DNA from 2 places in the Serratia rubidaea genome. Region 2 is predicted to be linked to the other one. Evidence: predicted binding sites of a transcription regulator. Region 2 holds the regulator's gene; the other holds the start of a gene.

Region 1 (7,787 bases), 1.0 Mb from region 2:
GATGGCCGCACGGGTTTCCGCCAGCGCGATAGCAATATCATCGTTACCGTGCGGGAAGTTGGTGACGGTGGCGATGCGGATATCCGGCGTGCCCTGCTCGCGCAGCGTTTTACGGGCGATCGGGATGAAGCGCGGGTAAATGCAGATGGCAGCGGTGTGGCCCGCCGGGCTGTTCGCCTGACGGCACAGCGCGATCACCTTCTCGTCGGTGTCGTCGTCGTTCAGGGTGGTTAAATCCATCAGGCTCAGCGCGCGCTGCGCTGCGGCGGTTAATTCGGTCATAAAACTCTCCAACTTGAGCTGCTTGCTGTTGGCGAGCGGACTTGGTTCCGTGAAGATAGCGCGGGGTAATCACTTCCCCGAGGGCAACTGAGGTCCTTCTCACCGCACATTAGGCTAGACGTGCAAACAGCCTGTAGTAACGATTAGAACACGCCGGTCATAGGCCGGGCCGCGTCCAGGTGTAAAAATCCAATAGGGGTAACGCTCTAACAGTTAGAGATTATATGTGAAAATAATCACAAAATAACGCGATATTGTTCACAGAATAACAAAAGCTTCACCGCGCACCCCGTCAGGCCGCGCCGGACGGGCTTTCTTCACCGCCGCCGGGCTGCGGCGGCGGCAAAGAAAAACGCTCTGCAAGTATAGTTTACAGCGCCAGGAAGAACCCGGCGATGGTCGCGCTCATCAGGTTGGACAGGGTGCCGGCCACCACCGCCTTCAGACCCAGACGCGCAATATCATGACGACGGTTCGGCGCCATGCTGCCTAACCCGCCCAACAGAATCGCCACCGAAGACAGGTTAGCGAAACCACACAGCGCGAACGAAATTATCGCCTTGGTGTGGGCGGACAGCACCTGCAGCCCGTCGGCGGTCACCGCCTCATCCGGACGCAGATAGGCGCCGAAGTTCATAAAGGCGACAAACTCATTGACGATAATCTTCTGACCGATAAAGGAGCCGGCGGTCATCGCCTCGCTCCACGGCACGCCGATCAGGAAGGCGATTGGCGAGAAGATCCAGCCCAGCAGCAGCTCCAGCGACAGCTGCGGATAGTTGAACCAGCCGCCGATGCCGCCCAGCATGCCGTTCAGCAGCGCGATCAGGGCGATAAACGCCAGCAGCATCGCGCCGACGTTCAGCGCCAGCTGCATGCCGGACGCCGCGCCGGAGGCCGCCGCGTCAATCACGTTGGCCGGGCGCTCCTCTTCGGCAATCAGCTTGGTCGCATCGTCCGTATCATGGGTTTTTTCCGTTTCCGGCACCATCAGCTTGGCGAACAGCAGACCGCCCGGCGCGGCCATAAACGAGGCGGCGATCAGGTATTCCAGCGGCACGCCCATCTGCGCGTAGCCGGCCAGCACCGAACCGGCCACCGACGCCAGGCCGCCGCACATCACGGCAAACAGCTCGGACTGCGTCATGGTGGCGATATACGGCCGCACCACCAGCGGCGCCTCGGTCTGGCCGACAAAAATATTGGCGGTGGCCGACAGCGACTCGGTGCGCGAGGTGCCCAGCACTTTCTGCAGGCCGCCGCCCAGCACGCGGATCACCAGCTGCATAATGCCGAGGTAATACAGCACGGCGATCAGCGACGAGAAGAACACGATCACCGGCAGCACGCGCAGCGCAAAAATAAAGCCGCCGCCGCCGAACAGTTCAAACATCTTGTCGGACACCAGCCCGCCGAAAATAAACGAAATGCCCTGGTTGCCGTAGGCAATCACATTGGCCACCCCTTCCGACATTCCGCCCAGAATGCGCCGGCCCAGCGGTACGTACAGCACCAGCGCGCCGATCGCGATTTGAATAATAAAGGCGCCGAGCACGGTGCGCAGGTTAATCGCCCGCCGGTTGCTGGAAAGCAGCACCGCGATCGCAATTAACACCGCCATCCCAATCAGGCTCATGATGAGTTGCATGCAAAGTATCCCTGTGGTGAAAAATAAAACAGATTCTGCCCGGCATCATTGTGGGCTAACTATTGGTAACGGAGCGGGATTATACTGAGCAATATTGCGCCAGACTCGTCTTACATCACAAATGTATACAAACAGGCGCAAACGAAAATCTTATAACGTGATGAGCATCACACTTTTACCGCTGTAACGGCGGTTACAGGGCAAACAGGGATTGGGTATTTTGCCAAAGCCGATCGGCAATCTGCTCGGGCGGTTCCGAACGCAGCTGACACAGCGCCTGAAACACCTCGGCGGCGCGTTCCGGGCGGTTAGGCTCGCCCTGGTGGCCGGCCAGCGGCATATCCGGCGCGTCGGTCTCCAGCAGCAACGCGCTGAGCGGCAGCTGCGCCATCACCGCGCGGGTTTTCTGCGCCCGCTGATAGCTGATGGTGCCGCCGACGCCGATAAAATAGCCCAGCCGCACAAACGCCTGCGCCTGCGACAGACTGCCGGCAAAGCCGTGCACCACGCCGCGGCGCGGCAGGTCGGCGCGGCGCAGCATGGCGGCCAGCGGGTCGTGGCTGCGGCGTGAATGCAGAATCACCGGCAAATCATGGCGCTTCGCCAGCTGCAGCTGGGCGCGCAGCAGCGTCTGCTGACGCTCGAACTGCGGCTCGGCCATGTACAGATCCAGGCCGATCTCCCCGACCGCCGCCAGCTTGGGCGGCCGCGCCGTCAGCCAGCCTTCCAGCTGCGCCAGCTGTTCGTCATGGTGCTGCGCGATATAGAGCGGGTGCAGCCCTAGCGCGGCGTACAGCGGCGGATAGCTCTCCGCCAGCTGCATCACGCGCGTAAAACGGTCGGCGGTGACCGAGGGCACGATAATGCGCTCTACGCCGGCCGCCGCCGCGCGCCGCAGGCTGTCCGCCTCGTGGCCGCTGAAGGGCGGGAAATCAAAATGGCAATGGGTGTCGGTAAACCGCAGGCTCACAGCGTCTCTCCCTTACCGTCCGGCAGCGCGTCCGGCGGCAAATGCATCTCCGCAGGCGCCAGCGCCGCCGGCTGCGTGATCTCGCTGACGATCGGCGACGGCATGCTCAGGCTTTCCGGCTGCAGCAGGCGCCGCGACAGCGGCCGCTTCACCGCCACGCCGTCGCCGCTTTCCGGCGTCTGCAGCCAGTGGCCGACGGTGGCCAGAAAATAGCGGCCGCAGCGTCGGCCGAGATGATAGTCGCGGTTAAGCGACGACAGGCGGCTGCCAAGCGCATTGCTCGCCAGCGGCTTCGGCGGGAAGATTTCGAAAATACGCAGGTCGCCCGGCGGTTTCTCAATAAACTGCTGGATGCGGTGATAGCTCTGCTCATGCTGCCGCATGATGCGCACCATCTGCTGCAGGCTGCTTTCGCTCAGCCACTGCTCCATCCGCTTCATCCACTGCGGCGTATAGTACATCTGCGACGGCACGGTGCGAATCACCACGATGGTGTCCGCGCCGCGGCGGTAGGCCTCCTCCACCGGAATCGCATCGCTGATGCCGCCGTCCTGATAGCTGACGCCGTCCAGCTCAACGCCCATGCGGTAAAAGCCCGGAATGGCGCTGGAGGCTTTAATCGTCGGCAGCCAGCTGGCGCGCCGGGCGGGGAAATAGGTTGGTTCGAAGTCGTCGCTGCGGCAGGCGCACATCAGGAACTCGCGCCCGTCGTGGAACTGTTTTTCCGCCGCGTCCATCGCCAGCGGCAGCTGCTGCGAGGTGATATTCACCAGCCAGTCGAGGTCAATCAGATGGCCGCCGCGCACAAAGCGCAGGGGATTAAAGAAATCGGCGGTGGTGGTATAGCGGGTGATCACCCGACGTGCGTAGCCCAGCTGTCCGCAGATAAAGGCGGAAAGGTTCTGCGCACCGGCGGAGGTGCCGATCATCAGTTCAAAAGGGTTGAAGCGGGCACGCTGGAACTCATCCAGCACGCCGGCGGTGAAAATGCCGCGCTGCCCGCCCCCTTCGCATACCAGCGCCAGTTTGCCCGGCCGGTATGGTTTATACGCCAGCGGCTCAATATTGCCGAGCGTAATGGGTATTCTGTAGCCCAACCCGGGTTCCTCAGTAAGACGTTTTTTCTGAGGATACCTCTTCTTGCTCTCTTCCGTAATCTTCTTGCAGTATGCCGGAGAGACAGTCGTTACTGCCGGTCAGCCATGCACAGTCGCTGCCGGAAAGTTCGGCCCAGGCCTGCCACAGCTGGCCTCTGAGCTGTTTCCAACGTCCGAGAATAATATCACTGTTCACGATCTGCCCTCCTACTGCCGGAAAAGGACTCAAGATTTGTTACACTTTGCCCGTCGGCTAAGGACGCCGGCGGCCGGTAAACAGGCTGATCAGGAACAGAATGATCCCAACCACAAAGACCACTTTCGCCGCCCAGGCGGCGGTGCCCGCCAGACTGCCAAAGCCCAGCGCCGCAGCAATCAGCGCAACCACCAAAAAGATAATGCCCCAACGAAACATAAGCCTCTCCTTACCGTAGAGGCGCAGCCTGCGCGCCCGTGATGAAACGCATCAAGGGGGCCGGATACCGGCCCCCTGCTGACAGAGTTCGCCGCGAAGGGCGGATTATGGTTTGACGGTCAGGTCGTTCTTCACGCTTTTCACGCCGTCAATCGCCTTGGCGATGCTTTCCGCACGCTCAGACTGCGCCTGTGACTTCACTTCGCCGGACAGCTGCACCACACCGTCGGTGGTTTCCACTTTCACGTTGCGGGAAGGCACGATGTCATCGGCCAACAGCTTGGCTTTCAGCTCCGTGGTGGTGGCGGCGTCACCGGCATAAGATTTCACCGACTGCTTGGCTTCATCTTTCACATGCAGCTTATCGCTGACGGATTTCACACCTTCCACTTTACCGGCCACGGCAACCGCCTGCTCAGCCAGCGCCTGGCTGGCGACAAAGCCGCTCAGCGTCACCACGCCTTTTTCGGTTTTCACCGAAATGTCGTTGCTGGAAATCGTTTTGTCTTCCACCAGCGCGCTTTTCACTTTTGCGGTAATCGCGCTGTCATCCATATAGCCGTCGACTTTCTTCATCGAACCGTCGACTTTTTGCATAGAGCTATCGATTTTGGCGCCAGTGCTATCAGCCACGCTGGATGCCTTATCGAGCAACGAACCTTCGGCCAGAGCGCTACCGCTCACCAAAACGGAACCCAATACGACAGCCATCATTGATTGTGCAAACTTGGTCTTTTTCATCGATCTCTTCCTTTTGTTGGTGAATCCCAAATGACTGCGGATTCTGTCGCCGCGATGCGCGCGGCTTTGATTCAGGGATACTTCACGATATCTGTTCGTTCGGCCATCCACGCCATGAATATTGCAACGGCCATGCCAACTTTATACAACCATTAAAAATCAATAAGATAACTATAACTGTCGAAAAAACAGGCTAAATACTGTCGCCATTTAACGACATCATCCTGACCCATCAGAGACACTTAGGTTAACTCACTGATTTTAAACCACTCAGGTTGTCTCCAATCGGCAACACCGCCGCATAAGACGCTGGTTTTTTAAGTAATCACAGAGATTTGGGCTATTCATTGCGCGATTATGCCCTGCTAAATATAGCGCATCAGGCAAAATCCGGCGGACGAAACGGCACAATCCGAAGAGCGGACAACGCGGGAAAGGATGAGAAAGGTTAATTAATAGCAGGCCCGGCCGCCAAAAGGCAGCCGGGCCGCGGCGGGCATCAGTGCTCGCGGGTTTTGCGGAAGGTGACGTCCGGATAACGCTCCTGCGTCAGATTGAGGTTCACCATGGTCGGCGCGATGTACGACAGGTTATCACCGCCGTCCAGCGCCAGGTTCTGCTCGTTCTTACGCTTGAACTCTTCGAACTTCTTCACGTCGTCGCACTCCACCCAGCGGGCGGTAGATACGTTGACCGACTCATACACCGCTTCCACGTTGTATTCGGTTTTCAGACGCGCCACCACCACATCGAACTGCAGCACGCCGACCGCGCCGACGATCAGATCGTTATTGGCGATCGGCCGGAACACCTGCACCGCGCCCTCTTCCGACAGCTGCACCAGCCCTTTCAGCAGCTGCTTCTGCTTGAGCGGATCGCGCAGGCGGATACGGCGGAACAGCTCCGGCGCAAAGTTCGGAATGCCGGTGAACTTCATGTTTTCACCCTGGGTAAAGGTGTCGCCGATCTGAATGGTGCCGTGGTTATGCAGGCCGATAATATCGCCCGGGTAGGCTTCTTCCACGTGCGAGCGGTCGCCGGCCATAAAGGTCAGCGCGTCCGAGATCACCACGTCCTTACCGGTGCGCACCTGGCGCAGCTTCATGCCTTTTTCATAGCGGCCGGACACCACGCGCATAAACGCCACGCGGTCGCGGTGTTTCGGATCCATATTGGCCTGGATCTTGAACACAAAGCCGCTGAACTTCTCTTCCGTCGCCGAGACTTCACGGCTGTCGGACTGACGCGGCATCGGCGTCGGCGCCCAGGACACCAGCCCGTCGAGCATATGGTCAACGCCGAAGTTGCCGAGCGCGGTGCCGAAGAACACCGGAGTCAGCTCACCGGCCAGAAACGCTTCCTGCTCAAACTCGTGTGAAGCGCCCTGCACCAGCTCCAGCTCTTCACGCAGCTGCGCGGCCAGCTCTTCGCCCACCGCTTGGTCCAGCTCCGGGTTATCCAGCCCTTTCACCACCCGCACTTCCTGAATGGTGTGGCCCATGCCGCTCTGATAGAGGTAGGTTTCATCCTTGTACAGATGGTAAACCCCTTTAAACAGCTTGCCGCAGCCGATTGGCCAGGTGATGGGCGAGCAGGCGATTTTCAGTTCGCGCTCGACTTCATCCATCACTTCCATCGGATCGCGGATATCGCGGTCCAGTTTGTTCATAAAGGTCAGGATCGGCGTATCGCGCAGGCGGGTGACTTCCATCAGCTTGCGGGTACGATCCTCAACGCCTTTCGCAGCGTCGATCACCATCAGGCAGCAGTCCACCGCGGTCAGGGTGCGGTAGGTATCTTCAGAGAAGTCTTCGTGCCCCGGGGTATCCAGCAGGTTGACCAGGCTGTCGCGGTACGGGAACTGCATCACCGAGGTGGTGATGGAGATGCCGCGCTGCTTTTCCATTTCCATCCAGTCGGATTTGGCGTGCTGGCTGGAGCCGCGGCCTTTTACCGTACCGGCGGTCTGGATCGCCTGTCCGAACAGCAGCACCTTTTCGGTGATGGTGGTTTTACCGGCATCGGGGTGCGAGATGATGGCGAAGGTTCTTCTTTTCGACACTTCGCGGGCAAATTCACTAGGAGACATGTTTTCACGTTTCTACGGTTAGTCCGCCCTGCGTCATCGTCATACGCCGTTGATGGCGTCAAAGCAAAGCGGTGAAATGAATATAATAGCGGGTTATTTTCGCTGATTTGCCAACCGGTGACAATCAACTTTCCCGGCTGGCGCAAACGGGCTAGCCGAGCGGCAGCGCCATCACGATCGCATCTTCGCGCCCGCCGGCGGCCGGGTAGTAGTTGCGGCGCACCGTGACTTCGTTAAAGCCCAGATCGTTATACAGCGCCAGCGCGCCGCGGTTGGAGGCGCGCACCTCCAGCCACAGCGTGACGACGCCGCGCGATTCCAGCTCGGCGATCAGCGCATTGAGCAGCGCGCGGCCATAGCCCCGGCGCTGATAGCGCGGATCGATGGCGATATTAAACAGCGTCGCCTCATCCAGCACGATCTGGGTAATGGCGAAGCCGGCCATCTGACCGTCGGCGTCCAGTTTCAGGTTAAGGTAGCGTTCCCCCTGATTGCTGGCAAAGGTGGCCTGCGTCCAGGGAAAGGCGTGGCTGGCCTGTTCAATC
Region 2 (7,787 bases):
TCCACCGTCTCACCCGGCGCGGTGACGATCACCGCCCGGCCGGCGGCGGCAATCAGCGCCGGAATGTCCGGCTGCAGCGCCCTCACCTGCGCTTCACTCTCCAGCACCGCCAGCAGCGCCGTGGCCTGCCAGGTCTCCTGCGGCGTAACGCCCAGCAACTGCGTCACCGCGGCCGGCGGCGCGACGCGCTGCGGCGCCCGGCTGGGGAAATCCAGAATCAGCCGCTCAGCCTCTTCGCTGTCGCGTTTGACGTACAGTTCGCCGCTGGCGGAGCGAAAACGCAGGTCGTTCAGCCCCGGGTTCACCACGTTGAACATCACATGCGCCGCCGCCAGCGTACCGTGTCCGCACAGGTCCACCTCGCGATGCGGCGTAAACCAGCGGATGCTCAGCACATCGCCGTCGTCCCAGACAAAGCTGGTCTCCGGCAGCTGCAGCTCATTGGCGATCGCCTGCAGCTGCGCCGTCTCCAGCGGCTGTTTCAGCAGATACACGCCCGCCGGGTTGCCGCGCAGTCCCGCGCCGGTAAAGGCATCAACGTGGAAGTAGTTTTCACTCATGATTTACTCCTTAATGCCAGATCAGCAGCGCGCAGGCCGCGGTCAGCAATCCCATGGAAACGTTAAAGATCACCCAGGCTTTCTTGCTGCGCAGCAGGCGGCCGATCACGGTGCCGAATCCAAGCCAGACGATCCCGGCAATGATATTGACTACAAAAATCCCCGCTGCGATGGCCACGATCGACGCGTTATATCGCTCCCCCTCCAGGCTAAAGCTGGCCACCGCGCCCAGCGCCATCAGCCAGGCCTTGGGGTTGAGAAACTGCAGCAGCCAGCCCTGATACAGCCGTACCGGCCTGGGCGGCGCAATATCGGTCTCCAGTTTTTCATAGGCGGCGGTCGCCACTTTCCACGCCAGCCACAGCAGGTAGACGCTGCCGAGGATTTTCAGGATCAGGTGTAATGAAGGGTAGACCAGGATCAGGCTGCCAACGCCGAACGCCACCAGCAGCAAAATGCTCTGCATGCCGAGCATAATGCCCATCATCAGCCACAGCGAACGCATAAAGCCAAAATTGGCGCCGGAGGTGGTGAGCAGCATGTTGTTCGGGCCAGGGGTAATCGCGGCCACCCACAGGAAGCCCAGCAGCGAAAGAAACAAACTTAATTCCATGAAACGGGCGCTCCTCACCCATGCGCGATTTTTGCAGTATGATGGTTAACAGATGACATTGAAGCTAACAGTGCGCTATTGATCACACAATAGTCGCCAACAAGATTTTTATTCACCTTATGCATGAAACCTTTCGTCCCCTGAGCGGGGCCAGCAACCCGCATCTGCAAACCCTATTGCCGCGGCTGGTGCGCCGCCGCGTGCTGCTGCAACCGCACTGGCAGCGGCTGGAGCTGCCCGACGGTGATTTCGTCGATCTGGCCTGGAGCGAGGACCCCGCAAACGCGGGTGATAAGCCCCGGGTGGTGCTGTTCCACGGCCTGGAAGGCAGCTTCTACAGCCCCTATGCCCACGGCCTGCTGCACGCCTGGCGTGAAAAAGGCTGGCTGGGCGTGGTGATGCACTTTCGCGGCTGCAGCGGCGTGCCCAACCGCAAGCAGCGCATTTATCATTCCGGCGAAACGGAAGACGCCCGCTTTTTCCTGCGCTGGCTGCGGGATACCCATGGCGCCGCTCCCACCGCCGCGGTCGGCATTTCGCTCGGCGGCAATATGCTGGCCTGCTATCTGGCGCAGCAGCACCAGGCAAGCCTGCTGGACGCCGCAGTGGTGGTCAGCGCGCCGCTGATGCTGGAGCCGTGCTCCCTGCGGATGGAGCAGGGCTTCTCCCGCGTCTATCAGCATTACCTGCTCGGCCAGCTCAAGCAGAACGCCACCCGCAAGCTGCTGCGCGACCCGGCGTCGCTGCCGCTGCGGCTGCCGCAGCTCAAAGGACTGCGCCGGATGCGCGACTTTGACGACGCCATTACCGCGCGCATTCACGGCTTCCGCGACGCCACCGACTACTACCGGCGCTGCAGCGCGCTGCCGTTGCTGCCGGAGATCCAAACGCCGCTGCTGATCATCCACGCCAAAGACGATCCTTTTATGACCGACGCGGTGATCCCCGATCTGAGCGCGCTGCCGCCCAATATCGAATATCAGCTGACCGAGCGCGGCGGCCACGTCGGCTTTGTCGGCGGCACGCTGCACAAACCGCAAATGTGGCTGGAACAGCGCATTCCCGCCTGGCTTACCCCTTATCTGGATAAATAACGTGATTATTCCCTGGAAAGAACTGGACAGCAGTACGCTGAATAACCTGATTGAAGCCTTCGTGCTGCGTGAAGGCACCGACTACGGCGAGCATGAACGCTCGCTGGAGCAGAAAGTGGCCGACGTGCGCCGCCAGCTGCAGAGCGGCGAGGTGGTGCTGGTTTGGTCGGAGCTGCATGAAACCGTCAATATCATGCCCCGCGGACAGCTGCGCGCCGGCCGGCAGGAGAGTTAATCGCGCCGGCGCCCTATGACTGACGGCAAAAATCAGGTAACAATGGACATCTTGCAAACCAACTCGCGCAGCTTGCCGCTGGCAAAAATGTATCAACCACACTAAAAATTATTCTCTGATACGCGCGCTTTATTACTACGGAGTAACCCAAGTATGTCCGCCAAACATCCCGTAATCGCGGTGACCGGCTCCAGCGGCGCCGGCACCACCACCACCAGCGTGGCGTTCCGCAAAATATTCCAGCAGCTGGATATCCGCGCCGCGCAGTTGGAAGGCGACAGCTTCCATCGCTATACCCGGCCGGAAATGGACGCCGCGATCCGTAAAGCGCGCGACCTCGGCCGCCATATCAGCTACTTCGGCCCGGAGGCCAACGACTTCGGCCTGCTGGAGCAGAGCTTTATCGAATACGGCAAAAGCGGCAGCGGCCGCTCGCGCAAATACCTGCATACCTATGACGAAGCGGTGCCCTACAACCAGGTGCCCGGCACCTTCACGCCGTGGGAGCCGTTGCCATCGCCGACCGACGTGCTGTTCTATGAAGGCCTGCACGGCGGCGTAGTGACCGACCAGCACGACGTGGCGCGCCATGTCGATCTGCTGGTCGGGGTGGTGCCCATCGTTAACCTGGAGTGGATCCAAAAGCTGATCCGCGATACCGGCGAACGCGGCCATTCGCGCGAAGCGGTCATGGATTCGGTGGTGCGCTCGATGGAAGACTACATCAACTACATCACGCCGCAGTTTTCCCGCACCCATATCAACTTCCAGCGGGTGCCGACGGTCGACACCTCCAACCCGTTCGCCGCCAAAGCCATCCCTTCGCTGGATGAAAGCTTTGTGGTGATTCACTTCCGCGGGTTGGATCAGATCGACTTCCCCTATCTGCTGGCGATGCTGCAGGGGTCATTTATCTCGCATATCAATACGCTGGTGGTGCCGGGCGGCAAAATGGGGCTGGCGATGGAGCTGATTATGGCGCCGCTGGTGCAGCGCCTGCTGGAAGGGAAAAAGATCGAATAGCGGCGCGCGCCTTACGGGCTTCGCACCCGGCGCACGCCGGGTGAAGTTATTCCACGGCGCGGATTTCAAAACTGTGGGTCACCGTTGCCGCCTGGCTCAGCATCAGCGATACCGAGCAGTACTTTTCGGCGGACAGATTGACCGCCCGCTCCACCACCTTGTCGCTCAGCCCTTTACCGCTGACGATAAAATGCAGATTGATCGCGGTAAAGGTGCGCGGCGCCTCTTCCCGGCGCTGTGAGCTGAGTTTTACCTCACAGTCGCGCACGTCGTTGCGGCCTTTTTGCAGAATCGACACCACGTCGATCGCGCTGCAGCCGCCCACCGACATCAGCACCATCTCCATCGGGCTCGGCGCTTTTTCCCCGGCATTCCCGTCCATTATCACCTGATGGCCCGACGCGGACTCACCGAGGAAGGTCAATCCTTCCACCCATTTCACTCTTGCCTGCATACTGCTCACTCCGGTTAATTTCTTAAAATCAGACTACGCTTTCGCACTAAAACTGGCAACGGAACCTGATGCTGGTCATGCTGAAGCGAGACAACAGAAGACACTCGCCTCACTCTATGCTACAAACAAACCGCAATAACTCTTTTTTGGACACCGATTTTTCAGGGATCTGCCCAAGGAAACGCATCTTCAGCGAGATGTTAACAGAATGTAGCTTGCAGCACCGTCAGCAAGTTAATATGCTAAGGGCAATAGCGTATTTTACGGCACGCCTCAAAACCTGTTTATAGCCCGCATGCATTACCGGTTATCAACGCGTTTAACAGGGATCTTTGATCCCTGTGTTACAAGGCAGCGATTACAACAGAGGATAATAGCGAATGGTTCTCGGCAAACCGCAAACAGACCCGACTCTCGAATGGTTCCTGTCTCATTGCCATATCCACAAATATCCATCCAAAAGTACGCTGATTCACCAAGGTGAAAAGGCCGAAACGCTCTACTACATCGTGAAAGGCTCCGTTGCGGTGCTGATTAAAGATGAAGAAGGTAAAGAGATGATCCTGTCCTACCTCAACCAGGGGGATTTCATCGGCGAGCTTGGATTATTTGAAGAAGGCCAGGAGCGCAGCGCCTGGGTGAGAGCAAAAACCGCCTGTGAAGTAGCTGAAATTTCCTATAAGAAATTCCGCCAGCTGATCCAGGTCAACCCGGATATTCTGATGCGCCTTTCCGCGCAAATGGCCAGCCGCCTGCAGGTCACCTCGGAGAAAGTGGGTAACCTCGCCTTCCTTGACGTTACCGGCCGCATTGCGCAGACCCTGCTGAACCTGGCGAAACAGCCGGACGCCATGACCCACCCTGACGGTATGCAAATTAAAATCACACGTCAGGAAATTGGTCAGATCGTCGGCTGCTCACGCGAAACGGTCGGCCGCATCCTGAAAATGCTGGAAGATCAAAACCTGATCTCCGCACACGGCAAAACCATCGTCGTTTATGGCACGCGTTAATTAATAAGAAAACGGCGCATACGCGCCGTTTTTTATGCTGACGGCAAGGGTAGCTTATGCCGCATTCACCACATCCTGCACCGCACGCTCAAAACGCGCCATCCCTTCTTCAATATCCTGCGGTTCAATCACCAATGACGGCGCAAAACGGATAACGTTAGGTCCGGCGTTCAGGATCATCACGCCATGCGCGGCCGCAGCCGCCAGGAAATCCCGCGCCTTATTCTGATAGGCCGCGCTAAGTTCAGCGCCGATCAGCAGCCCCATGCCGCGAATATCGCTGAACACGCCGTATTTCTCGGCCAACTGCTGCAGTTTGGCCACGTACAGCGCATGGCGCTGCGTAATGCCGTCCAGCACCTGCGGCGTATTGATCACCTCCAGCGCCGCCTCGGCCACCGCGCAGGCCAGCGGGTTGCCGCCGTAGGTGCTGCCGTGCGTGCCGACCTGCATGGCGGAGGCAATCTCCTCGGTGGTCAGCATCGCGCTGATCGGGAAGCCGCCGCCCAGCGCTTTGGCGGTGGTGAGAATATCCGGCGTCACGCCGTAGTGCATATAGGCAAACAGTTTGCCGGTACGTCCCATACCACTCTGCACCTCATCAAACACCAGCAGCGCCTGATGCTGGTCACACAGCGCGCGCACGCCCTGTAGGAACTCGGCGTCCACCGGCGTAATGCCGCCTTCGCCCTGAATCGGCTCCATCACCACCGCGCAGGTGCTGTCGTCCATCACCGCCTTGACCGCCGCCAGATCGTTGTACGGCACGTGCACGATATCGGCCGGCTTTGGCCCGAAGCCGTCGGAATATTTCGCCTGCCCGCCCACCGAGACGGTAAACAGCGTCCGGCCGTGGAAGGCGTTATAGAAGGCGATAATTTTGGTTTTATACGGACTGTGGCGGGTAATGGCATAGTGGCGCGCCAGTTTAAAGGCCGCCTCATTGGCTTCCGAGCCGGAGTTGACGAAAAAGACCCGGTCGGCAAAGGTGGCGTCAATCAGTTTGCTGGCCAGCCGCAGCGCCGGTTCATTGGTGAACACATTGCTGGTATGCCACAGGGTTTCGCTTTGCTGCTGCAGCGCCGCCACCAGCGCCGGGTGGCAGTGGCCCAATGCGGTAACGGCGATGCCGCCGGAGAAATCGATATACTCTTTCCCCTCGCTGTCCCACACGCGGCTGCCTTGGCCCTTTACCGGCACAAACTGCGCCGGTGCATAAACCGGCAAAATCACCTGATCGAACGTGCTGCGATTGACCGCATGTTTTTCCGTCATTATTGGGTTCCACCTCAAGAGATTGGTTTTTTAACGCCGCCACCAAAGTGACAATATAGTCATAAAATATGCATAAAAAACCAATCAAGGGCAAACCAAAATCATCGATAATGGCGAAAAACTTATAACCGATTAACTTTTAAGGAAATTACTCAGCAGCGCGTGCCCCTGCTCGCTGAGGATGCTCTCCGGATGGAACTGCACCCCTTCCAGCGCCAGCGTGCGATGGCGAATGCCCATGATCTCATCGCGCATGCCGTCGCGCTCGCTCCAGGCGGTCACCTCAAAACAGTCCGGCAACGTTTTGGCGTCCAACACCAGCGAATGATAGCGCGTTACCGTCAGCGGATTATTCAGCCCGCGAAAAACGCCGCTGTCCGTATGGCGAATCGCCGACGTTTTGCCGTGCATCACCTCACGCGCGCGCACCACATCGGCGCCAAATGCCTGCCCCAGCGCCTGATGCCCCAGGCAGACGCCCAGAATCGGCAGCCGGCCGGCAAAGTGCGCAATCGCCGCCAGCGAAATGCCGGCCTCGTTCGGTGTGCAGGGGCCAGGGGAGATCACCAGATGCTGCGGCGCCAGCCGGTCAATATCGGCCAGCTGCAGTTCATCATTGCGCTTTACCACCACCTCGGCGCCAAGCTCGCAGAAGTATTGATAAAGGTTGTAGGTAAAGGAGTCGTAATTATCGATCAGCAGCAGCATGGTAAACGTCAACAGTGAAACAGGACCTGATTATACCGCGTCGCGGCACAACTGCCTTTTTCCTTTTTTAATCTTCTCTAACGGCTGCCCGCCCTGCAGCGGAAACAAAAACGTATCATCCTGTTTGAAGCGAATAAACTGCTTCCCGTCCTGAGCGCTATCCCACACCAGAGTGATATCGTCGCTGACGTAACGATCCTCACCCACCCGGCAGGTTTTTACCGGGACGCCGACCAGAGCGGCATAGCCTTGAATGCGCTTCTGGTGCTCAGCATCCATCAAGATGGCGTCGCTCGGCCAAGAACGGTAACCCAACATCATCATGGGGTAATTTGACAACGCCTTGGGAATCGGTGCGATAAGCATCAAACCGCAGGAGACAAAAAACATCGCGCCAATGCGCTGATAGAGCGGGTGCTCGCCCTCCCTGTTATGGAATAAGAACAGCATGTTAAAGATTAAGCCAATACAGAGAAAATAGACGACGGGCCATGACCGCTGACTGTCCCCGGGCAAACACAGTATCGCCACAAAAAACAACAATAAGATCAATGATAAAAACAGCGTAATTTTACCCTGAACAAGTTTGTGGCGAACCAACTCCCTCCCCCAAAATTTCGTCACCAAATAAGCGAGAAAAGTCATTGGCGCAACCGTCGCATAAGCGCCATAGACCAGCCCGACTACCATGATGAAAGAAAACAGGACGGCGACGATGATAAACGTCATGCTCTCTTTCAGGCTCAGGCTGCTGATACCGATACCTTCCACGCATAAATACAGCAGCATCACTCCAATGCCGATAATGCTAA

Evidence for each region. The regulator CRP, encoded in region 2, controls carbon source genes, mostly activating them, when cyclic AMP is high. The targets are predictions, from matches to a motif close to ATGTGANNNNNNTCACAT.
Region 1: I6G83_RS10085 (NupC/NupG family nucleoside CNT transporter) is a predicted target of CRP. The motif match lies at 2,086-2,103, and genes of this name have one in related genera.

The regions. Positions count from the first base shown of each region.
Region 1 covers NZ_CP065640.1:2,169,800-2,177,586, reverse strand. The annotation lists gene deoC (deoxyribose-phosphate aldolase) at 1-282, opposite strand, end outside; gene I6G83_RS10085 (NupC/NupG family nucleoside CNT transporter) at 653-1,918, opposite strand; gene I6G83_RS10080 (TatD family hydrolase) at 2,124-2,900, opposite strand; gene I6G83_RS10075 (patatin-like phospholipase family protein) at 2,897-3,997, opposite strand; gene I6G83_RS10070 (CsbD family protein) at 4,008-4,193, opposite strand; gene I6G83_RS10065 (DUF1328 domain-containing protein) at 4,251-4,412, opposite strand; gene osmY (molecular chaperone OsmY) at 4,518-5,153, opposite strand; gene prfC (peptide chain release factor 3) at 5,653-7,242, opposite strand; gene rimI (ribosomal protein S18-alanine N-acetyltransferase) at 7,394-7,787, opposite strand, start outside; gene I6G83_RS10045 (DNA polymerase III subunit psi) at 7,782-7,787, opposite strand, start outside.
Region 2 covers NZ_CP065640.1:1,144,371-1,152,157, forward strand. The annotation lists gene I6G83_RS05345 (PhzF family phenazine biosynthesis protein) at 1-560, opposite strand, end outside; gene I6G83_RS05350 (LysE family translocator) at 571-1,173, opposite strand; gene I6G83_RS05355 (hydrolase) at 1,293-2,267, shown strand; gene I6G83_RS05360 (YheU family protein) at 2,269-2,502, shown strand; gene I6G83_RS05365 (phosphoribulokinase) at 2,656-3,525, shown strand; gene I6G83_RS05370 (OsmC family protein) at 3,572-3,979, opposite strand; gene crp (cAMP-activated global transcriptional regulator CRP) at 4,360-4,992, shown strand; gene argD (bifunctional acetylornithine/succinyldiaminopimelate transaminase) at 5,047-6,267, opposite strand; gene I6G83_RS05385 (aminodeoxychorismate synthase component II) at 6,400-6,975, opposite strand; gene I6G83_RS05390 (hypothetical protein) at 7,006-7,787, opposite strand, start outside.